Regions from separate parts of the Phyllobacterium ifriqiyense genome, predicted to be linked through region 2. Evidence: riboswitches for the same ligand, from Rfam matches in the RefSeq annotation. Region 2 holds a riboswitch; each other region holds the start of a gene.
The links. Region 2 has a riboswitch for thiamine pyrophosphate ahead of thiB (thiamine ABC transporter substrate binding subunit). Riboswitches for the same ligand answer to the same signal wherever they lie in the genome.

Region 1: linked by a shared signal. The riboswitch ahead of thiE (thiamine phosphate synthase) and the one ahead of thiB (thiamine ABC transporter substrate binding subunit) in region 2 are both predicted to bind thiamine pyrophosphate.
Region 3: linked by a shared signal. The riboswitch ahead of thiC (phosphomethylpyrimidine synthase ThiC) and the one ahead of thiB (thiamine ABC transporter substrate binding subunit) in region 2 are both predicted to bind thiamine pyrophosphate.

What each region holds. Positions count from the first base shown of each region.
Region 1 covers NZ_JAUSZT010000003.1:1,451,601-1,459,100, reverse strand. The annotation lists gene QFZ34_RS14605 (TRAP transporter large permease) at 1-191, opposite strand, end outside; gene QFZ34_RS14600 (TRAP transporter small permease) at 195-767, opposite strand; gene QFZ34_RS14595 (sialic acid TRAP transporter substrate-binding protein SiaP) at 834-1,808, opposite strand; gene QFZ34_RS14590 (FadR/GntR family transcriptional regulator) at 1,842-2,585, opposite strand; gene QFZ34_RS23385 (transglycosylase SLT domain-containing protein) at 2,890-3,663, shown strand; gene thiD (bifunctional hydroxymethylpyrimidine kinase/phosphomethylpyrimidine kinase) at 3,686-4,486, opposite strand; gene thiE (thiamine phosphate synthase) at 4,483-5,148, opposite strand; TPP riboswitch at 5,213-5,316, opposite strand; gene QFZ34_RS14570 (TadE/TadG family type IV pilus assembly protein) at 5,367-6,335, opposite strand; gene QFZ34_RS14565 (ABC transporter ATP-binding protein) at 6,484-7,254, opposite strand; gene QFZ34_RS14560 (ABC transporter ATP-binding protein) at 7,251-7,500, opposite strand, start outside.
Region 2 covers NZ_JAUSZT010000003.1:786,857-794,356, reverse strand. The annotation lists gene thiP (thiamine/thiamine pyrophosphate ABC transporter permease) at 1-1,354, opposite strand, end outside; gene thiB (thiamine ABC transporter substrate binding subunit) at 1,360-2,373, opposite strand; TPP riboswitch at 2,419-2,530, opposite strand; gene pcaD (3-oxoadipate enol-lactonase) at 3,230-4,060, opposite strand; gene pcaF (3-oxoadipyl-CoA thiolase) at 4,213-5,418, shown strand; gene QFZ34_RS11420 (thiamine diphosphokinase) at 5,473-6,108, shown strand; gene QFZ34_RS11415 (YMGG-like glycine zipper-containing protein) at 6,203-6,484, shown strand; partial or broken gene QFZ34_RS11410 (YMGG-like glycine zipper-containing protein) at 6,622-6,951, shown strand; partial or broken gene QFZ34_RS11405 (ABC-F family ATP-binding cassette domain-containing protein) at 7,146-7,500, shown strand, end outside.
Region 3 covers NZ_JAUSZT010000003.1:3,173,900-3,181,399, reverse strand. The annotation lists gene QFZ34_RS23120 (endonuclease/exonuclease/phosphatase family protein) at 80-1,195, shown strand; gene QFZ34_RS23115 (NUDIX hydrolase) at 1,199-1,912, shown strand; gene QFZ34_RS23110 (PhzF family phenazine biosynthesis protein) at 1,965-2,903, shown strand; tRNA gene QFZ34_RS23105 (tRNA-Lys) at 3,016-3,091, shown strand; gene QFZ34_RS23100 (RidA family protein) at 3,177-3,521, shown strand; gene rpsU (30S ribosomal protein S21) at 3,689-3,967, shown strand; gene QFZ34_RS23090 (NADPH-dependent FMN reductase) at 4,148-4,717, shown strand; TPP riboswitch at 4,763-4,883, shown strand; gene thiC (phosphomethylpyrimidine synthase ThiC) at 4,986-6,803, shown strand; gene thiO (glycine oxidase ThiO) at 6,805-7,500, shown strand, end outside.

The DNA of each region.
Region 1 (7,500 bases), 660 kb from region 2:
CCGGCAAGAATGAAAAACGGCACGGCGAGCAGCGGAAAGCTCTCAACCCCGGCGATCATGCGCTGGGCGACAATAATGTCGGGTGCAACACCGAAAAACACGAGATAGAGCACTGACGCCACGGCCATCGAAATTGCGACCGGCACACCGACAATCATCAATAGTAGAAATGAACCAACAAGCAGCAACATTGATCAGCCCTCGATGCTCTGGAATTCTTCGGGACGTTCCAGAACGGAATAGCCACGGCGGATATTGGCAATAAAAACCTGAATGGAACGAAGCAGCATCAGGACGAAAGATAAGAGAACCCCGTAAAAAACGATGTTGCGCGGCAGATCGATTGTCACCATCATTTCGTCGGCAACAATCTCGACATAGCGCCACATCAACCATACAGCGTAAACGAAGAAGCCAATGCGAACGAGATCGACAAAAGTTGCAAGAATGCGGGCAATGGGAGCAGGCAGATAGTGGTAGAGCACGTCTACCTGAATATGGCGGGAAACACGCACACACATGACAGAGCCGAGAAACACGACGCCGATCAAGCAGTTGATGGCGATTTCCTCAGTCCAGGCATAGCTGTCATTGAGGACATAGCGTGTGAAAAACTGCAAGAAAACGCAGCCGGTCATCAGCCAGAAGACGACGAGCGTCAGCCAATCCTCTACGGCGTATTCGCGCAGGTTAATAACCGGCGCCGCATCCTCGAATGAATGGGCAATTTCTTCCGCTGTGATCTGTGTATGAACTTCCTTGGACATGGCTGTCTCCGTCCTCAGGGCAGAAAAAGAGGCCGGGAGCCAAGGCTGCCCGGCCAGACTGATAGGTTACTTGATGGCGCGAATGGCTTCCCAGTCGGACTTTTCGTAACCGAAGTCTTCAAACTTCACCTTCTCCAGAACGGTCTTTTCAAAGTCAGCCTTGTCGACATCGGTGACTGACAGGCCGCGCTCCTTGAAACTCGCAACAAGTTCCTTTTCCCTAGCCGCAATCGTCTTGGTGGTCTTTTCGGCGGCTTCCTGCATCACATCGCCGAAGATTTTCTTGTCTTCGTCGCTAAGGCTGGCCCAAAGCTGCTTGGAAATGACGGTATTCAGGTGATCGACAATATGGCCGGTCAAAATGATGTTCTTCTGAACTTCGAAGAACTTCTTGGCCTCAATCGTCGTCAGCGGATTTTCCTGCGCTTCGACAGTGCCGTTCTGCAATGCCAGATAGACTTCGGCAAAAGCGATTGGTGTTGTGTTGGCGCCGCAGGCACGCGGCATTGCCAGATAGGCTGGAACGTCCGGGACGCGGATTTTCAACCCGGCCATATCCGAACACTTGGCGATGGGCCTGTTGGCGGTAGTGTGACGCGTGCCATAATAGCTGACCGATGCAATATGATTGCCGGTCTTTTCCTCATAGCCAGCGGCAAGCCGCTTGAAGACATCGCTTTTGGTATAGGCGATCAGATGGTCGGAATCGCGGAAGATATAGGGGAAATAGGTAACGCCGATCGGCTTGGAATCACGGGCAGCAAAGCTTGAACCCGAAATGATGATATCGACTGTGCCGAGCTTCAATCCCTGGTTGATGTCAGCTTCCTTACCAAGCTGAGATGCTGGGAACACGTCAATCTTGTAACGGCCATTGGTGCGCTTGGCGATTTCTTCCGCCGCCCATACGGACTCCGTATGGAATGGTTCGGACGTCTCATAGACGTGCGCCCATTTCAGCGTGGTCTGCGCCTGTGCAACCACTGCCGAAATGGCAAGCGCCGCAGCGGCGCCAAGAAGTGTAGCCAGTTTGAATTTCATTGCTATTTCCTCCCTTATTGAATTTAGTTCGCGTTATTTCTGTCGAGACATCTTTGCAGATTGGTCTCTTTCCGTTTCCAGCTCCTCGTCGAAACTTCTGGAAAATCTCAGCTGCGATTGATGCAGATGATATTGCATCGCAGATTTTGCGCGAGCGGGATCACCACCTGCTATGGCATCGCGTACTGCACGGTGCTCCTCAAAAGCCTCCCGCCATGAAGCCGCACTCTCGAAATAACTGGCCAGCCTGGTGAAATAAGGCGTCATGCGCTGGTCGAATAACTCTCCGACAACGCGGTCGAGCGCGGAATTTTCCATGATGCCGGCAATGGTCGTGTGGAAGGTGCGATCGAGCGCAATCGACACCTGCGGGTTGTTGAATGTGCGCGCCATTTGCGTCAGCACATCGTCCATCGCTTCTATATGTTTCGTTGTCACTGTGCGGGCGGCTTCTTCGGCAATAGCACACTCGATCAGCGCGCGTGCCCGCAATAGCTCGAACGGCCCTTCAAGCTCGTCAGGCTGAATCCGCAGGTGTTTCTCCCGCGGCGACCGCGCCACGTAAACACCTGATCCCATGCGAATATGGATGAGCCCCTCGACCTCAAGGACAATTAAAGCCTCACGAATGGTGGGACGGGAAACGCCAAGTTCCTCCGCCAGTTCACGCTCACCGGGCAAACGTTCTCCGACACCAAGCTGACCATGTTCGATCTGGCTTCGTATCTGGTCTGCCACCTGCCGGTAAAGCCGGCGTGACTGAATGGCTGCGAACATTTAAACCTCCCCACCCGGCTTCCCATTTCCGGCAACTGGTAAACTGGCCTTACCAATATATAACTGATACATTGATATATATGAACGAGTCAACCGCTGGTTCGGATCGGTTTTTACAGGGCAGGTTTTCGCAACTTGTCTCACCTTGACAGGGCGCCCATGAGCATTGTTACATTTTGTATCAGAAAGTGATTGCCTCTAAACCGAACGAACGCGCTATGAGAAACCAATCGTTAAAAGAGATGCTTCGTCAAACCGGTGATAAATGCTGCCTGATACACGATCACTTCGGACATTTGCTTGCTTGAGTTTCGCCTTGGTTTTGGGCGCTTGCACCACGACTGATCCCAAGCTGCCCGAGGCTGCATCACTGCCAATTCCTGAACAATCTCCGCGTGTTGCTGCGGCCGAAGCGCCCGCTAATTCCGATGTGGCCACGGACAGCAAGAGCACCGTCACGGTTGCCACAAGCACGAAAAGCGCCCCTGAATTCAAAGATAACGGTACGCCGCTCGACAGTTTGATTTCAAAATATTCGGTTGCCTACGAAGTGCCTGAATCGCTGGTTCGCCGCATTGTGCATCGGGAAAGCCGCGGTAATCCACAGGCTCGCAACGGTCCCTATTGGGGTCTGATGCAGATGTTGCCCGCGACAGCACGCGGCATGGGTCACACCGGCTCCGCGCAGGATTTGCTGGATGCAGAAACAAATCTCAAATTTGGCGTGAAGTATCTTGCTGGCGCCTACAAGGTTGCCGATAACAATCCTGATCAGGCCGTGCGGCTTTACGCTCGCGGCTATTATTATCAGGCCAAGAAAAAGGGCCTTCTGGAAGAGACCGGCCTGAAACCGTCAAGCACGCCTGTTGCACCCGCGACGATGACGGCGATGGCTCCCGCTGAAACACCGGCTGCCATGCCGGCGCAACTCGCTTATTCAGAAGAACCCGCTGTGGCGTTTCCGGCAGCGATCCCGTTGCCGATGCAACGGCCTGACATTGCTTCGGCAGCCTCCACCAGTGGAGCAACCACAGGCTTGAGCAACGCGACACCAGCCAGCACCGCCGCTCCACTCTGAAATCAAAACTGCACCGGTGCTGCTAGGCCGCCCACCAGCGATGGAAGTGGTGAACCGGCCCACGCCCGCTGCCGACTTTGAGCATTTCGCCAGCCGCCATGGCAGCCGTCAGATAGTCCTTGGCTTCACTAACGGCACCATGCAGAGCCATTCCTTTTGCCAGGCCAGCGGCAATGGCAGACGCTAGTGTGCATCCAGTACCATGATCATTGACTGTCTTGATACGCGGCGTCGAAAATCGCTCCATTCCGGACCCATCAAGCAGAATATCGGTGCTCATATCCCCCTTGGCATGTCCGCCCTTTATAAGTACGGCTGAGGGACCGAGTTCGAGCAGCTTTTTCGCTTGCCGCACCATCTGGGCTTCATCTTCGGCAATCGGCATATTTGTTAGCAAGGCCGCCTCCGGCAAATTGGGAGTCAGCAGCAGCGCGCGCGGCAAGAGAAGCTGGCGCAGAGCGTCGATTGCCGCTGGCTCCAGCAAAGGGTCGCCCGCAGTTGCAACCATGACAGGATCGAACACCGCTTTGCGCTGCCAGCGATCAAGCCCCTGCGCAATTGTCTCTATGGTTGATACTGTCGATACCATGCCGATCTTGATTGCATTCACCTCAAGGTCGGAAAGAACCGCGTCCATCTGAGCCCGGATGATATCGGGCGAAAGATTCTCAATGGCCGTAACACCATGGGTGTTCTGCGCAGTGATCGCGGTGAGCACACTCGCGCCATAAACACCGAGCGCCGAGAAGGTTTTCAAATCGGCCTGGATTCCTGCCCCGCCGCCGCTGTCAGACCCGGCAATAGTCAGCGCTATTGCGGTCATGCTGGCTCTCTTACCTGCAATGCCTCATCCACCGCCGACCGCAAAGTGTGCGCCGCTCCTTGCGGATCGTCCTGACGGAAGATCGCAGAAATGACCGCTACACCATCAGCACCCGCTTCAATGGCAAGCGGCGTGCGCTCGAGCCCAATACCGGCGATAGCGCCTATAGGCAAATGCGGTTTTGCCTTGCGTATGATGGCAGCCAGGCGCTTGAACCCGTCAAAGCCGATCGGTTGCAGGTTTTCCTTGGTGGGTGTTTCAAACAGGCCGCCAATACAGGCATAGTCAATATCGCCATCAATCGCTGCTTGCGCGTCCGGTTCATTCTTGACGGTCAGTCCGATAATCGCATTTGGCCCGAGGAGATGTCGGACATCGGCAACCGCCATGTCTTCGCGCCCCACATGGACACCTTCCACGCCTACGGCAAGCGCAACATCAATCCGGTCATTGACGAGCAGCGGCACGCCTGTCGCCTTGATCGCGGCGTGTATCTGCCGTGCACGATCAATCATGTCACGCGTTGCGGAGTTTTTGTCACGATACTGGATAATTGTTGCACCGCCACGCACCGCAGCCAGAGCCAGCGCCCCTAAATCCTTGTCAGGGCCAATAGCATCAAAATCGACAATAGCATTGAGGCGGTAATCTACATTTGGCACGTCACGGACTCCATTTTCAAAACTGGAGACCCGGATATGTGCGAAGAAAGACGAACCAGCGCGATAATTGCTCAATTCCCGTTCCTACGCCGGCATGATCCGGATCAGGTTCAAGGGTCTTGGCTCAGCGCCATCTCAGCATCGTACGATGCCCCCCTCGGAATGAAATCATGATGAGACGGCGCATCATGGAAGTCAATGCGCCGGTGTTATTTGGCTTAACGCGTCAGGCGGACATATTCCCCGTCAACGGCCTTGCATGCGGCCTTGATCTTGTAAAAGAAGTCCTGCTTATCCCAACCGCCTCCATCTTCCCATCCGTGAAAATGCCATTGCTGATCGCAGTCCAGCAACTCCTCAAGCGTTGCGCCATCTTCTAGTTGCTTAAGCGTGTCCGCTGTGTCCCCTACAAAAAGATACTTTGATTGCGCGGGGTCGTTCGTTGTGAACTTCAGATCATAGTTTTTATATTCGCTATTCGTTGTCGGGCTGCATGTAACATAGCTGCTACTGGTATTGGAATCATATCTACCGATATTGCAGGGCTTCTTTTTGACCTCCATGCGAAGAAAGAACTCTTTGTATTCACCGAGCAAGATCTTGCCGTCAGCCGGGTCTATTATCGTTTTTCCAGTGCCTCGACCATCTTCAGCGGAGAGGTCAGATGCTTCATATATTACCGTTCCCAGCACGACCTCTTTTGTCGTCCCAGGACGAATGACAATCACAGAAACTTTCTTAGCCCAATGTCCATACGCTGCTCCGATCTGGATTTCAGCGCTTGACGGTTTCAATGGTGCCAATGCTTCCGCAAGCACACCTATAGCTACTTTTTCCTTGGCTAGGACCTTCATGAAAAGCGTATTTGTTTCGCCCGCGAGCGATACAATCACGCGTTGATTGCTCGTATCAAAGCCGACCTGCATTTTATCCATCTCGGCGCCGAGATGAGCACGCAGATAGGCGCGTGCACTTGCTTCGGCAGCAGCCTTGTTTTCACCCGTAAAGACGGAGGCTCCGGCCAATGCCGCGGAATCTGCAATGCCCTGCAATCGTGAGCGATCGCCGCTTGCGCGGGTATAATCCACGGCAAGCCCGGTCATTCCCACCATAGGTACGAGCAACAATGCAAATGTGACGGCTGTCGCGCCACTACGGTCTTTCAGAAAGTTTCTTATTTTTTTCATGGCCCACTCCAGTCGCTGGGCAGACCATTGATTCAGCCATGTGAATGACGGCTTATGAAATTCATTCAGATTTTCACCATTCTGCATTCAGGCAGTAAAGAGCGCCTGAATGTTCAGCAATGGTAAAAATCCGGTGAACCTTACAGCTCTATATGGATGCTTCCGGCCGGACAAAACCCTCGCTCGCCAAAAGAAGATTGCGCGTGTAATCTTCCTTGACTGCGTGGCGGGCAAGGTCTGTCGCCGACAGGCGTTCCACCTCTGCGCCATTCTGCATCACCATCAGCCGGTCGCACATATGGGTGACCACCGCCAGATCATGGCTGACCATCAGAAAGGTCAGCTTTCTATCCCGCCTTATCTGCTCCAGCAGGTTGAGAACTTCCGCTTGTACCGAAGCATCAAGGGCTGATGTCGGTTCATCAAGAAGCAGGATTGAAGGCTCCAGGATCAATGCACGGGCAATGGCGACCCGCTGGCGTTGACCGCCGGAAAGCTGATGCGAATAGCGAAAGCGAAAGCTTGAACCAAGACCCACTTCATCAAGCGCGCGCAGGATACGTTTTTCGATATCGGCAAAGCCATGCACGACCAATGGTTCCAGCAACAGCCGATCCACCGTCTGGCGCGGATGCAGCGAACCATAGGGGTCCTGAAACACCATTTGCACTTCGCGGTAAAATGCTTTTGTACGCGACGAGCCAAGCGTCTTGCCATTGACTGTGATCGCGCCGCCGGTAACAGGTGCAAGTCCCGCGACGGCTCGCAGCAAGGTTGACTTTCCCGAGCCGCTCTCGCCCACCAGACCAAAAGACTCGCCCTGCTGGACGTCCAGACTGACGCCGCGCAATGCGCGAAAACGATCATACTTCACTTCAAGATTTTCGACACTGAGAGCCGCCACTTGCAGATTGTTCATGCGGCCCACTCCGGCTTGCGGTCAAGGACCGGCAGCGGATGCCGGTCGGTGCCGATCTGCGGCATGCAATTCATCAACCCGCGTGTATAGGGATGTTTTGCGTTCTTAAGGTCTGCAGCGGCGATTTCTTCGACGATCCGTCCTGCATACATGACGATAACGCGGTCGCAAAAGGAGGAGACCAGCCGCAAATCATGGGAGATGAAGATCAAACCCATGCCGCGATCCCGCACCAGATTGTCGAGG
Region 2 (7,500 bases):
GTCGGTTCCAACCCGCAATGCCCAATTGCTCGCACAGTCTGTTGTGGCGGCTTGCCGCTGTATCCCATGACGGTCGAAGAATCCGGAACGCAAAAGGGATGGCCATAGCGGCATTGACGCATATTACCATGAAGGGTGCGAGGCTGAATGGATCGACAAAGTGGTGGGAAAGAATGAACCATCCCGCACCAATGATGATAGGCGGCACTACCATGATCAAGCTCGTACCAAGATCAAGCGAGCGCTCAAATATTCCAGCTCTGGCGTAGCGCCGCCGGGTTGCCAAAAACTCCCGCGCAATCACAAGACTAAGCGAAATTATCAGTGAAAGTGCGGCCGCGATTGCACCAAGAACAAGACTGGTGGCAATTGCGCGCCAGACGGTCGCTTCGGACAGGAGACGGGTAATATCTGCCGACAAGCCGGAAATGACAGTGCCTGCCATGGGCAAGGCGACGAACAGAAAACCGGATATAATCAGAACAATGTTCCATAGTCTTTGCGGCAATGAAGGCATGTCGAAGCGGCGGGTCGTGGTACGCAAGCTGAAGCCTTCTTCTGTCGGACGCCCAGCGAGCGATAGAAGGCCGAGCACGATAATTGTCAGGCAAAGCTGAAGAAGCGTCAGGGACACCGCTCTGGCTATATCAAAATCGAAATGAAGCGACTGGTATATTGCAACTTCGAGTGTCGTGGCGCGAGGCCCTCCGCCGAGTGTCAGCACCACGGTGAATGAAGTAATGCACAGCATGAAGATCAAGCCAGCTACACCCGATATACTGCGTAAAATGACCGGCCATTCGATTAATTTGAACTGTGTCCAGTTGCTCATCCCCAGTTGTGAGGAGAGTTTCCAATAATCTTCGGGAATGGAATCCAGACCTGAGAGAATGAGCCGTGTCGCCAATGGCAAATTGAAAAATACATGGGCGAGAAGAATGCCCGTCAGCCCGTAAATATCGGGAACCAAATCAAGCCCCAGCCATCCGAGGATAGCAGCCAGCAAACCGTTTCGTCCGTAAATGCTGGTGACACCGAGCACGGCAACGAGCGCTGGCAGCGCCAGAGGCAAGGCAAACAGACGCAGGAGCATTGCGCGTCCCGGAAAGCTCTGCTGCGCATGCAATGCACGGGCAAGCGGGATGGCAAAGCCGACAGAAAGCACCATGGAAAGGAGCGCTTGAAGGATTGTGAAGCGTGCAATCCGCCAAATGTAGCTGTCAAAAGTAGCAAAGCCCTCCGTGCCTCCACGGAAAGATTCAATGGCGAGACTGAGGAGAGAGCCGCCCGCCAATATGCCCAGAAAGGCGAGAGCGAGACCTCCCGCCAAGGGTTTCATCGAAGAGGCGGCCATCTATGCTACTTGCTCATGGCTTCAAGCCACTCGTCGATCCAGGCTTTGCGATTTTTCGCCACTTCTTCAGATGTGAAAGTCAGTGTCTTTGCTGGCTTTACCAATGTGTCAAAGGCTGGATTGAGCGGATTTGAGGTTTTAGCTGCAGGATACATCCAATTGTTTTCGGGAATGGTATCCTGAAATGCCGTACCGGTAACAAATGTCAAAAACTGCGCAGCAAGCGGGTTCTTGGCTCCGTTTACAGTTTGCGCTGCAACCTCGACCTGCAGGTAATGTCCTTCATCGAAGGATGCTGCCTGGTACCGATCGGTTTTGTCCGCGATCAGATGATAAGCGGGCGACGTAGTATAGGAAAGCACCATGGGCGCTTCACCTTTGGTAAAAAGCCCATAGGCTTCTGACCAGCCGGGCGTGACGGTTAAAACGCGATCCTTGAGTTTGGCCCAGGCTTCACTGGCCTTGTCCCCGTAAACTGATTTCATCCACAATACGAGACCAAGGCCCGGTGTAGACGTGCGAGGATCTTCAATAACGATCTTCTGCTTCGGATCGCCATCAACCAAATCCTTCAGACTAACCGGTGCGTCTTTGACTTTCTCTGTGTCATAAATGACAGCGAAGTAGCCATAATCATAGGGAACGAAAATGCTGTCCTTGAAGCCACCAGGAATGTCGATAGCAGTTGTATCTATGCCATGCGGCGCAAAAAGTCCGGTTTGCTGAGCTTCAAAAGTCAGGTTCGTATCCAGACCGAGAACAATATCCGCCTTTGTCGATGCGCCTTCAAGCTTCAGACGGTTAAGCAGCGCAACGCCATCGGCGACTGCTACAAAGTCAACAGTACAGGTGCATTGCTTCTCAAAGGCTTCTTTGACTTTTGGCCCTGGCCCCCATTCAGAGGTAAAGCTTTCATAGGTGTAGACTGTCAGCTTGCCATCCGCATTTGCTGGGCTGGAAAGGCCAAATGCCAATGCGCTGGAAACAAGGGCAAATTTCATAAATTCGAGTGGCTGCATAGGCGCCTCCTAAAGTTGAATTTCAAAAGGATAGGTGCGCCGGCTTGTGAAGCCGCATCTAATCCCTCCGCCGGTACAAACCGGATCAGGTTCCGCGGGTTGACTGGATTGGTTCCAGTCTCTCAGCCTGTTGATGCAGGCACCCCGTTAGAGCAAAGCCAGATTAGTGACTGTGTCCTGCCAACGCAAGCGCCCATCGCCTAGCTGGTTGTTTTTGTTATGCCTTCCCCTTGCCACGCCCGCTTTTGCGTCTGGCTATTGAGATGGTGGGAAAGACGGGCGGTCATCGAAGCGCGTCTTTGTAGTAGGTAAGCGATCCGAAGACCGCCCGTCCGGCGATTTTGCATTCTGCCCGTTCCGCTTGGGAGGCCTCGGCTACCCAAGGAGTGCCATTTGCGGCACGCCATGCGTTAGCCTTGCGCCCCTTAAAGTGCTCGTCCAGCACGCGCCGTTCCTAGTAACGGCAGGGGAACCCTTGGACAGAACGTCCCCGGATGGCGGGTCCGTAACCCGCCATCGGAGGCGCCCATCCTTCCCCAAACTTCGAACGGCTCCGGAAGCTGTTCCCCGCGGGAAGGACGCGAGCAGAATAATTCAGAGCGGGAACTGTTGGATAAGTTTGTCGAGATTATTTTAGGAAGGCCTGATTTGCACAAGCCAAATGCGCCCTTCGGACAAGCTCAGGATGAGGGAGGTCGGTTGATTGCAGGGCACCAACTATTGCAACTATTGCAACTCTTGCAACGCTAGCAAGTTGTCGCTGCAACCCACAAAACTTCCCTCATGGTGAGCTTGTCGAACCACGCACTATATCGAATGCAGCTTATCCACCTCACTCGCGGCGAGTCATCCTGAGCTAGTTGAGGGTTGAGTTGCTCAAAATTGGATTGCCCTCAAGTTTGAACTCATCGATAAAGGCGCGAATGATCGCGACGAGCATTTCGGGTTGTTCCACGCAGGGAATATGCCCGGCATCCTTGATGACTTCGTAGCGCGCGCCCGGAATCAATTTAGCCATTGAAAGCACGACGTCCGGCGGTGTTGAGCCATCTTGATCCCCCACAATACAGATTGTTGGAACCGATATTCGGCCTGCGTCTTCTGTCAGGTCTGCATCACGAATTGCTGCGCAGGTTCCGGCATATCCGGCCAATGGTTGACGGATCAGCATGTTCCGGTAGCCGGTTAAGGCAGGGCTGCTTTCACGATGAAATGTCGGGGTAAACCAGCGTTCGAGGATCGTGTCGGCGATGCTTTCAATACCATTTTCCTCAAGCGCGGCAATACGTGCGTTCCAGGAATGGGCATTGCCAATCTTGTGCGCGGTATCACACAAGACCAGTGCCCGAACCAGATCGGGACGGGAAGCATAAAGCCCCTGCGCAATCAGTCCGCCGACAGAAAGACCGCAAATGATTGCATTTTTAACATTGAGGAAATCCAGCAGACCTGCCAGATCGACGACATGATCGTCGAGAGAATAGGGAGACGTGCCGACACTCGAAAGCCCGTGGCCGCGCTTATCATAGGTGACGATAGCAAAATCACCCGCCAGGCGAATAATGACATCGCGCCAGATGCGGAAGTCAGTGCCCAGAGAATTGGCAAAAACGATCACAGGTTTTGACGCTGGTCCGCCAATCAGCTGATAATGCAGCGTCACACCATTTATATCGGCAAATTGCACCTTGCTCTCCCTTTTATCCAGAATGATATGTGCGTACGGTTCTGTAGAATGAATGATCAGGGACGATCAACCGCCGAATAATTATCTATTGATGAAGCGGCAACAGTCCGGCTCAAATCAACAGGCAAGAAGAAAGCATATGAGGCAGCATGATGGGTGACGTATTTATCTGCGACTATATCCGGACGCCCATTGGCCGTTTTGGTGGATCACTGGCTGGAGTTAGGGCGGACGATCTTGGGGCTATTCCAATCAAGGCATTGATGGAGCGTAATAAATCGGTCGATTGGGCAGCAATCGATGAAGTGATTTATGGATGCGCCAATCAGTCTGGCGAAGACAATCGCAATGTCGCCCGCATGTCGGCACTGCTTGCGGGATTGCCCGTGGAGGTGCCCGGCACCACGATGAACCGGCTATGCGGTTCCGGCATGGATGCCATCATCACAGCCGCACGCGCCATTCGCGCCGGTGAAATGGACATTGCCATTGCCGGCGGTGTCGAGTCCATGTCACGCGCGCCCTTTGTGCTGCCCAAGGCAGACAGCGCCTTTTCCCGCAATGCAGAAATTTACGATACGACAATCGGCTGGCGCTTCATCAATCCACTTATGCAGCAGCAATATGGTGTGGATTCCATGCCTGATACCGCCGAAAATGTTGCCGAAGAGTTTCTTGTCTCCCGCGCCGATCAGGATGCTTTTGCTGTGCGCTCCCAGCAGCGAACCGGGCGGGCTCAGGAGAATGGTCGGCTTGCCAGCGAAATTACCCCGGTTCGCATCGCGCAAAGAAAAGGCGAGCCCATTATCGTTGATAAAGACGAGCATCCGCGCCCCCAAACGACAATTGAGGCTCTAGCCAAATTGCCGACGCCATTTCGATCCGGCGGAACTGTGACGGCAGGAAATGCTTCCGGCGTTAATGATGGCGCGGCAGCCCTCATCATTGCCTCCGAAGAGGCTGTAAAAAAGTACGGCCTCAATCCCATCGCGCGCATCCTGGGCGGGGCGACGGCGGGCGTGGCACCCCGTATTATGGGAATTGGCCCAGCGCCTGCGACGAAGAAGCTTTGCGCGCGCCTCGGTTTGGCGCCAGCTGATTTTGACATTATCGAACTCAATGAAGCTTTTGCCTCGCAGGGACTTGCAACATTGCGCGATCTTGGAATTCCCGATGATGCGGAACACGTAAATCCGAATGGCGGCGCTATCGCCCTGGGGCATCCGCTGGGCATGTCAGGAGCACGCATTGCGGGAACGGCAGCGCTTGAATTGCAATTGCGCGAGGGAAAACTCGCTCTGGCGACAATGTGCATTGGCGTTGGACAGGGCATTGCTATCGCGCTTGCAAGCGTTTGATATCGGACGCAGAGCTGTCTGGTGGAAGCGTTTGACGCATGCTATGGGCGGGTCATGAGCAAATTCGTTCTTCTTTTGGGCGGTTCCGTCCATGTCACCGATCGCCTTTTGAAACAGGTAGCCGGAGCCAGGGTTCTGGCGGCTGATGGTGGTATCGCCCATGCCGCACCACTGGGCCTCACGCCTGAACTTTGGCTAGGCGATTTCGACTCGACATCGCCCGAGCTGGAAAAAGAATATGCGCATGTGCCGCGCCAGGTTTTTCCGGCAGCGAAGGATATGACCGATGGCGAACTGGCCTTGAACGAGGCATATCGACTGGGGGCGACCGAGCTTGTACTTTGCGGTGCATTTGGTGGAGTGCGCACCGATCACACGCTTCTGCATTTGACGATGGCGACCGCCCATGCGGCGCAGGGACATAAGATCATCCTCACCAGCGGAAGCGAAGAAGCCCACCCACTTGTGGGCGGCGAATATGCTTTCGATTTCGTCGATAAGACGCAGTTCAGCATTGTTGCATTTTCGCAATTACACGGACTTTTTATCGATGGAGCACGCTGGCCGCTTGAAAATGTGGAACTTTCTTTCGGTTCATCGCTTACTGTCTCGAATGCCGTATGTGGAACCCTCCACGTATCGCTCCATTCGGGCAAAGCAATCCTGATTGCAGCGCCGCCAGTTGCCTGACGCTTGTCAATATAAGCGGAAAGTGTAATGTGTGCAGCACAGCATTGGGGACGCAAGCTGGTAAGTTTGGTTTTAGAAACGGGAGAGGTCTTCCATGTTGAAAAGTTTATCTACAGTTGCAGTTGCCGCAGTTTTGGCATTCTCGGTTGCTGGTTGTACAACGAGTGAACAGCGGACAGCCGGATATGGTGTCGGTGGTGCAGCACTTGGTGCATTGGCAGGTGGCGCTATCGGTGGTGGTCGTGGTGCTTTGGCCGGTGCGGCAATCGGCGGCGCATCAGGCGTTGTCGTTGGCGCAGCAACATCAGACGGCGGACGCCGTTACTGCACATATGAAAATCGCTACGGCGAGCGCTATCGCGCACCTTGCCGTTAAGCAGCTAGAGTTTTCGAAAAACAGGCCGGTTTTCCGGCCTGTTTTTTTGTGCGTACCGGACGCGTGTTCCGTTGATCTTTCTTCTGCCGTATTGAGGAAGCAGGATTTTCCCGCACTTTTTAAATGGAGAGGTTATTATGAAAATTCGTTTTGCTGCCATAGCAGCCACAGCACTTCTGGCATTTACGATCGCCGGATGTGAGACGAGCCAGCAAAATCAACGTGCCGGGACGGGTGCATTGATTGGTGCTGGCGCTGGTGCCCTGGCCGGACAGGCTTTGGGGCGTGATACGAAAAGCACGGTAATCGGTGCTGCGGGTGGCGCTTTGCTTGGCGCGGCTGTTGGTACAGCCACAACACCGCGCGGTGGAAACGAGAATCTATGCCGTTATCAGCGGCCTGACGGATCGATTTACAATGCCCCCTGCCAAGGCAATGGCGGGGGTGCCTATGGAAATGGACGATATCCGGATGATGATGGATACCGGTCTGAGCGCCGCCGGTATAGTTCCGACCCATACCGCGATGACAATTACTGATCACAGAATATCGATTTAGCGCAAGCAGGCCGGAATTTCCGGCCTGTTTCGTTTGACAGAACAGATATTCTCATCGACAAGCCCTGACAAAACCTGCTCGAACTCCCGGATTGATACGTTTGATGGCTCCACCACTGTTACGCCTTGATAGAATTGCCCTGACTTTCGGTGGCACGCCCCTTTTGACCGATGCGGCCATCTCTGTCAGCGAGAATGATCGCATTGCGCTTGTAGGACGCAACGGTTCGGGCAAATCGACACTGCTTAAAATCGCCGCCGGATTTGTCGTCCCAACGGACGGCGAAGTCTTCAAACATCCGGCTGTCACGGTACGCTATCTGGCTCAGGCACCCGATATGGATGGATTTGCCAATGTGCGGGCCTATGTCGAAGCGGGGCTTGGACCGGCAGATGATCTTTACCGTGTCAGTTACCTGCTTGAGCATCTGGGACTGACGGGCGAGGAAAAGCCGGAAA
Region 3 (7,500 bases), 2.4 Mb from region 2:
TCGCTACTGGCAGCAACGGGGTAATGCGGGTAGGCTATGAGCACATAGAGCGTCATTGATCTTAATCCAGAGTATTTGCATGTCAGTTCGCATTGCTACCTTCAACGTTGAAAATCTGATGAATCGCTTCGACTTTTCCGGTTTCAAAAATAATCTTAACAAAGACAGAGCCTTGCAGCTCTTTCAGATAGATGATGAGGCGCAATACCGGCAACTCGAACAGGCTCGAGCTATTGCTTATGCCGATGACACACGCCAGCTGACCGCATTGGCGATCGCCGAAACTCACGCGGATATTCTTTGCCTCCAGGAGGTGGACAATATCGGCGCGCTGAATGCTTTCGAATTCGGCTATTTGTTCAAGATGGTGGGTGAGGGCTATCGCCACAAATATATGGTCGAAGGAAATGACAGCCGTGGCATCGACGTTGCTGTCCTGATGCGAGATCAGACACGTGACGGTTTACCGATCGAATTTGTTGCGATGACGAGTCATGCCCATCTCACATATAATGATTTTGGTATTTATAGCTCTGACCTGGCGTTATTGGGTATCGAATCCTACCAGCGAATATTCAAGCGTGACTGCCTAGAGATCGACGTGCGCATCGGTGGAAAGCCGTTGACGCTTTTTGTCAGTCATTTCAAATCCATGGGCACGCCTCGCAACGGCATGGATGGGCGGGCTGCTTCCATGCCCGTCCGAGTTGCGGAGGCAAAGGCCGTGCGCCGTATCATCGAAGACAAATTTGCCAGCAGTGGGGGATCAGCTGATAAGAGTTGGGTCATCTGTGGTGATTTCAATGATTATCGAGAGCGTGTTCTTATCAAGGGGGACACGCTGGTTGGGTACATGTTCGAGCCGGTTAAAGAGATAGAGAGCAGTCTTAACATCCTGCTTGAGGGTGGCTTTTGTGAAAATCTGGTAGAAAGACGCCCCGAAATGGATCGCTGGACGCTTTATCACACGCGAGGACCCAATGAACGGCACTTGTGCCAGCTTGATTATATCTTGGCGTCACCGTCCTTGGCGCAGAATAACATGCAAGCTGTTCCCGACATCATCAGACAAGGACAGCCATTCCGGGCAGTATTCCCACCTGATCAAAAGTTTGAACGTTTTCCTCGTATTGGCTGGGATCGCCCCAAGGCCAGCGATCATTGTCCTGTCGTAGTTACGTTTGACATGGTTTGAACAATGAAAGCCTCTCCCGAGAAGACGGTGATTGAGCTCAAACATGCCGCGATACGGATAGAAAGTGGCTCGCTAACCTATGAATTAGAAAACAAGTCTGAAATTGGGGCAAATTGGGAAGAGGAAATTAGAGCCAATCCTACTCTTTTCAATGGCGATTTCTTTATGGCTGAGCAGGCTCACGTCAACGGTGATGCCTTCGAAGCGGTCTATAAACGCACGCGTTTCAAAACGATGATGCACTGGAAGAAGAATCGGACATCACTGAAGCCTTGGCACGTTTATGCAGTAGGCGTGATCGTCTCTAACGACAATAAGCTGATCGCCGGTCGAATGGCCAGTTCAACGGCGGCGGCAGGGCGTGTCTATTTTCCGGCCGGTTCCTTTGATGAAGGTGATGTGCGCAACGAAATTATTGATATTGAAGGGAATATGAGGCGTGAGGTTTTGGAGGAGACTGCTATTGATTTAGCGGATGCTCAGGGCTTTGACAGCAATATTTATCTCGTTACCGCGGATCGCAGCATTGCATTGTTTCGTCGCTATTATTTTGATTTGTGTTCCCAAGAATTGTTGACGCGCATACGTCGCCATATCGCTGCAGAACTCATTTCGGAGCTCGACGATGTTGTTGCAGTGGCTTCATCGGCTGATATGACCGATACAACACCTGTTACATTCCGCGCGTTCGGCGACTGGCATTTCAGCCAAATGTAACCGTTACAAGGTTTGACTTGCGCCCCTTTAGGGTTGGTCTATTTTTCATCAAATTGAAAAAGGGGCAACGCCCATGACCTTCCGCCGTTATGAAATATATGATGTCTTTACTTCCGAGGTCCTGAAAGGGAATCCATTGGCAATCGTTCACGATTCGCAGGGCCTTGATGATGAGGCGATGCAGCGTATCGCCCGTGAGTTCAACCTGTCGGAAACAGTTTTCGTGCTGCCGGCGAAAAACGCCGCTCATACAGCATGGGTTCGCATTTTTACGCCGGATTATGAGATGCCGTTCGCCGGGCATCCTACGGTTGGGACAGCTGTGTCACTTGCGCAAAATCGTTTTGGTGAAGTTGAAAACGATCAAGATGCGCTTATTATTTTGGAAGAGCAGGTTGGACCTGTTCGGTGCGGCGTAAGACTGGGAAAACACGGGGCTTTTGCGGAATTTGACCTCCCTAAATTGCCGCAACGGGTAGACTACAACTACGACAAGGTTGCCATAGCGCGGGCACTGCGGTTAGAGCGCGACGAGATTGGTTTTGAAAACCATGTTCCCAGCATTTGGGATGCCGGTGTACCATTTTTACTTGTGCCGATACGTGGTCTTGCATCAGCTGCTCGAATACGGATCGATCAGGCTGCAATGCAGCGGATAGCACCCCGAATTGGCCATAGGCAATTGCCGGTTTATGCTTACTGCCGTGAAACCGTAGGGCATGAGAACGATTTTCATTCGCGTATGTTTGTCAGTGACGAAGGAACTTATGAAGACCCTGCAACCGGCTCAGCGACAGCTGCGTTTGCCGGTGCAATTCACTTGTTCGATGAACCGCTTGATGGCGTACAGCGATTTTCTATTGAACAAGGCTATGAGATGGGCCGGCTGTCGAAACTTGAGCTAGAACTCGATATTAAGGATAAGGCAATCATAAGCGCACGAATCGGCGGCGCGGCGATCAAGGTGGCAGAGGGCAAGTTGTTTGTCTGAGAGCGAAAATTTCATCTTCTTGCCGATCAGCGCGATAAAGTTTGGTGAAGGGCTGGACAGGCAAGATTTGCCCCGTTATAGAGCGCTCACTGTCGTCGCGGAAGCGGCTGACGGGCACATAGCTCAGTTGGTAGAGCAGCTGACTCTTAATCAGCGGGTCGTAGGTTCGATCCCTACTGTGCCCACCATTTTTCTGAAACGAGGGCCGTATGGCCCTTTTTTCTTGCACCAAGCAAGCCTCGGCTTGTCCGAAACCTTCCACAGGAGATTTTCATGAGCGTTCGTCGTATTGAAGCAGGCCCTCGCATGAGCCAGGCCGTGATCCATGGTAATACAGTCTATCTGGCCGGTCAGGTAGGTGGTCCGGGCAAGAGCGTAACAGAACAGACTAAAGACGTCCTGGCCTCGGTTGATCGTTTGCTCAAAGAGGCAGGTACAGATAAGTCGAAGTTGTTGCAGGCCATCATCTGGCTTGATGACATGAAGGACTTTGGCGAAATGAATGCAATATGGGATGCATGGGTTGATCCGGCCAATGCTCCAGCACGCGCGACAGGTGAAGCCAAGCTTGCAACACCGGAATATAAGGTTGAAATCATCATCACGGCTGCAATCTAAAGATTGCGTATCCAAGTTTAATTGCTTGGGTGCACTGGATTTTTGGCGCGGGAATGAATAAAGTCCGCGCTTCTCCGGATTGCCGTTGTGGCAATTCTTCAAACGCTTGTCTGATTGTGGCCAGTTTTGGTACTGCAAGACGAGGCAAGCATGGGTAAGGAAAACGATTGCAAGTTCTCGTCCGTGATAACAATGTTGAACAAGCCCTACGGGTCTTGAAGAAAAAGATGCAGCGCGAAGGTCTATTTCGCGAAATGAAGGCCCGTCAGGCTTTCGAAAAGCCTTCTGAACGTCGTGTTCGCGAAAAAGCAGAAGCCGTTAGCCGCGCCCGCAAGGCCGCCCGCAAGCAGGCTCAACGCGAAGGCTTGTTGCCTGGACCAAAGAAAAAAGAACGTGTTGCACGCCCTGGCGCGCCAGCAGGTAACGACTATAATAATAATCGCTGATATCTGACGGGCTTTAACGCCCTTCATTGTGACGACAAACCCGCATGGCCAAAACGCTATAGCGGGTTTCGTTTTTGTGGGACTGCGCAGACATTCCGGGCAGTTTCAAAAAAGTGCCTTCTTGTGCGATGGGTCAATGTCTTTACTTATCGATTATCGCAGTTTTGGAGATATGATCCTATGGCACTCAAGCTCAATATTATAATCGCAAGCACGCGGCCCGGGCGTGGTGGTCCTGCTGTAGCAAAGTGGTTCAACGAATTCGCCAAGCAGGATGGCAAGTTCGACCCTGTGCTTATCGATTTGGCTGATTTCAAGTTGCCGGTCTACGACGAACCGAATCATCCCCGCATGAAGAAATACGAACATCTGCATACAAAGAAGTGGAGTGAGGCGATTGAGCCGGCCGACGCTTACATCTTTGTCATGCCTGAATATGACTACAACGCGCCACCTTCGCTCATCAATGCCTTGGTCTATTTATGGAATGAGTGGAACTACAAACCTGTAAGCTTTGTAAGTTATGGCGGTGTTTCCGGTGGTTTGCGTGCTACCGAATCGGTCAAAGGGTTGATCTCGGCACTCCGTATGGTTTCGCTTGCAGAAAGCGTTCCCATTCCTTCGTACCAGCAGTTTATCAACGATGATGGCGTGTTCACGCCAAATGAACTGATAACTACCAGCGCCAGCACGGTTTTGACTGAACTTGCAAAATGGGCAGGTGCTCTGAAACCGCTTCGCGCTTCGTAATTTTATGAAGCGCTTGACAGCAATACGTCAGGCGGTTCACTTTAGGCCATTCACCAGGGGAGTCCCGACAAGGGGCTGAGATACTGCTTCAGGCATAGCCAAGCGCAGTGACCCGTTGAACCTGATCCAGTTCACACTGGCGTAGGGACGGTGCAAAGGTTATCGCGCATAGTGCATTCGCACTGAATCCATGATTGGATTCGCGAGGCTTCTTTCATCCTTCCGGCTCAGAACTGGGTTTCCTGCAATAACGCAAAGGAACCTGACGATGACTGCTGTAACAAAAATTACCGAGGCCCCGAAAGTTTCAACCGGGCCGCTTCCCGCCTCAATCAAGATTTATAAACCAGGGCAGATACATGCTGATATTCGCGTTCCCTTGCGCGAAATTGCGGTTCATCCCACCGCTGGTGAGCCAAACCTTGCGGTTTACGATTCATCCGGTCCCTACACTGACGCAACTGTAAGCATCGATATCAATAAAGGGATCGAACGTGTTCGTGAGGCATGGAAAATCGGTCAACAGGCCGATAGCTATTCCTATAAGGGGCGAATAATCCAGTCAGCTGACAATGGCTTCGCCACGGGCGAGCGGCTTACAAGAGAATTTCCTGTTCAATATCAGCCACGCCGCGCTTACGACGGAAAAGCGATAACGCAGCTTGCTTACGCCCGTGCGGGAATTATTACGCCTGAAATGGAATATGTCGCCATAAGGGAGAATCTCGGTCGGGAAGCCGCACGGAACCAGGTTCGGGATGGCGAGTCATTCGGTGCATCGTTACCGGATCATGTGACACCGGAATTCGTACGGGAGGAAATCGCCAGGGGGCGGGCCATCATACCTGCCAATATCAATCATCCTGAGCTTGAGCCTATGATCATAGGTCGGAATTTCCTCGTGAAGATCAATGCCAATATCGGTAATTCCGCCGTCACATCGTCGATGGAGGAGGAAGTCGAAAAGATGGTTTGGGCTATCCGCTGGGGTGGCGATACGGTGATGGACTTGTCGACCGGGCGCAACATCCACAATATTCGCGAGTGGATTATCCGTAATTCGCCGGTTCCCATCGGAACTGTCCCGCTATATCAGGCGCTGGAGAAGGTTGGCGGTATCGCTGAAGATCTGACTTGGGAAGTTTACAGAGATACGCTGATCGAACAGGCAGAGCAGGGCGTCGACTACTTTACTATTCATGCCGGTGTCCGACTGCATTATATTCCACTGACGGTTAATCGTGTCACGGGCATCGTCTCGCGAGGCGGTTCAATCATGGCAAAGTGGTGCCTGCATCATCACCGGGAAAGCTTTCTTTATGAGCATTTCGAGGAAATCTGCGATATTTGCCGTGCTTATGATGTCAGTTTTTCACTCGGTGACGGATTGCGTCCCGGTTCAATAGCCGATGCAAACGACGCGGCGCAGTTTGCTGAGCTTGAAACATTGGGTGAACTGACTCAGATCGCTTGGGCCAGAGATTGCCAGGTTATGATCGAAGGTCCCGGTCATGTGCCGATGCACAAGATCAAAGAGAATATGGACAAGCAGCTTGCTGTTTGCGGAGAGGCACCATTCTACACGCTTGGACCGCTGACGACAGACATTGCTCCCGGCTACGATCATATTACCTCTGGCATCGGTGCTGCAATGATCGGCTGGTTTGGCACGGCGATGCTTTGTTATGTTACGCCTAAAGAACATCTGGGATTGCCCAATCGAGACGACGTAAAGGTCGGCGTTATTACCTACAAGATTGCTGCACATGCGGCGGATTTGGCCAAGGGGCATCCGGCGGCGAAGCTTCGAGATGATGCTCTATCCCGTGCGCGCTTTGAGTTTCGCTGGGAGGACCAGTTTAATCTCTCTCTTGATCCTGAGACGGCGAGACTCTACCACGATGAGACCTTGCCGAAAGAAGCGCATAAGGTTGCGCATTTTTGCTCAATGTGCGGGCCGAAGTTTTGCTCAATGCGCATTTCACACGACATTCGTGCGGAGGCTCAAAAAGAAGGCATGGCAGCGATGGCGGAGAAATTCCGCACAGGCGGCGAGCTCTATATGCCGCTCAATGCCGGGGAATGAGGTGAATATTCTGGTGAAAGGGGCCGGCGTTGCCGGCCTCACAGTTGCTTATGAGCTTCGAGCACGTGGAGCCGAAGTGACGATACTAGACCCCTTTGGCGGCGAAAATTCTGCAGCCTCCTGGTATGCCGGTGGCATGCTCGCACCTTGGTGTGAGCGCGAAAGCGCTGAACAGGCTGTCATTGATCTTGGAATGAACGCGGCCAATTGGTGGGAGTCTGTAATTCCCGGATCCGTGAGTCGCAAGGGAACGCTGGTGGTGGCCACACCGCGGGATGTAAAAGAACTGGAGCGCTTTGGCGCGCGGACGTCGGGCTTTGTGCGCATTGGTGAGGAAGCAATTTCGCTCTTGGAACCCGATCTTGGCGCAGCGGCTTTCCGCAAGGGATTGTTCTTTGAAAGTGAGGCGCATCTGGCGCCACGTCAAGTTCTAACGGAATTAAAGGCAAAACTCGTTGGGTTAGGCGCCCGCTGCGAAACTGGGACGAGCGCCGCTGAAATTTCCAGCTTTGAATGGGTTATCGATTGTACTGGAATCGCGTCTCCAGATATTGATTTGCGGGGCGTGCGTGGCGAAATGCTCATCTTGCGCAGCAAAGACATATCACTGTCACGACCCATACGGCTTATTCACCCGCGGTTCCCGCTTTATATTGTGCCCCGACCGGACCACACTTTCATGGTGGGCGCGACGATG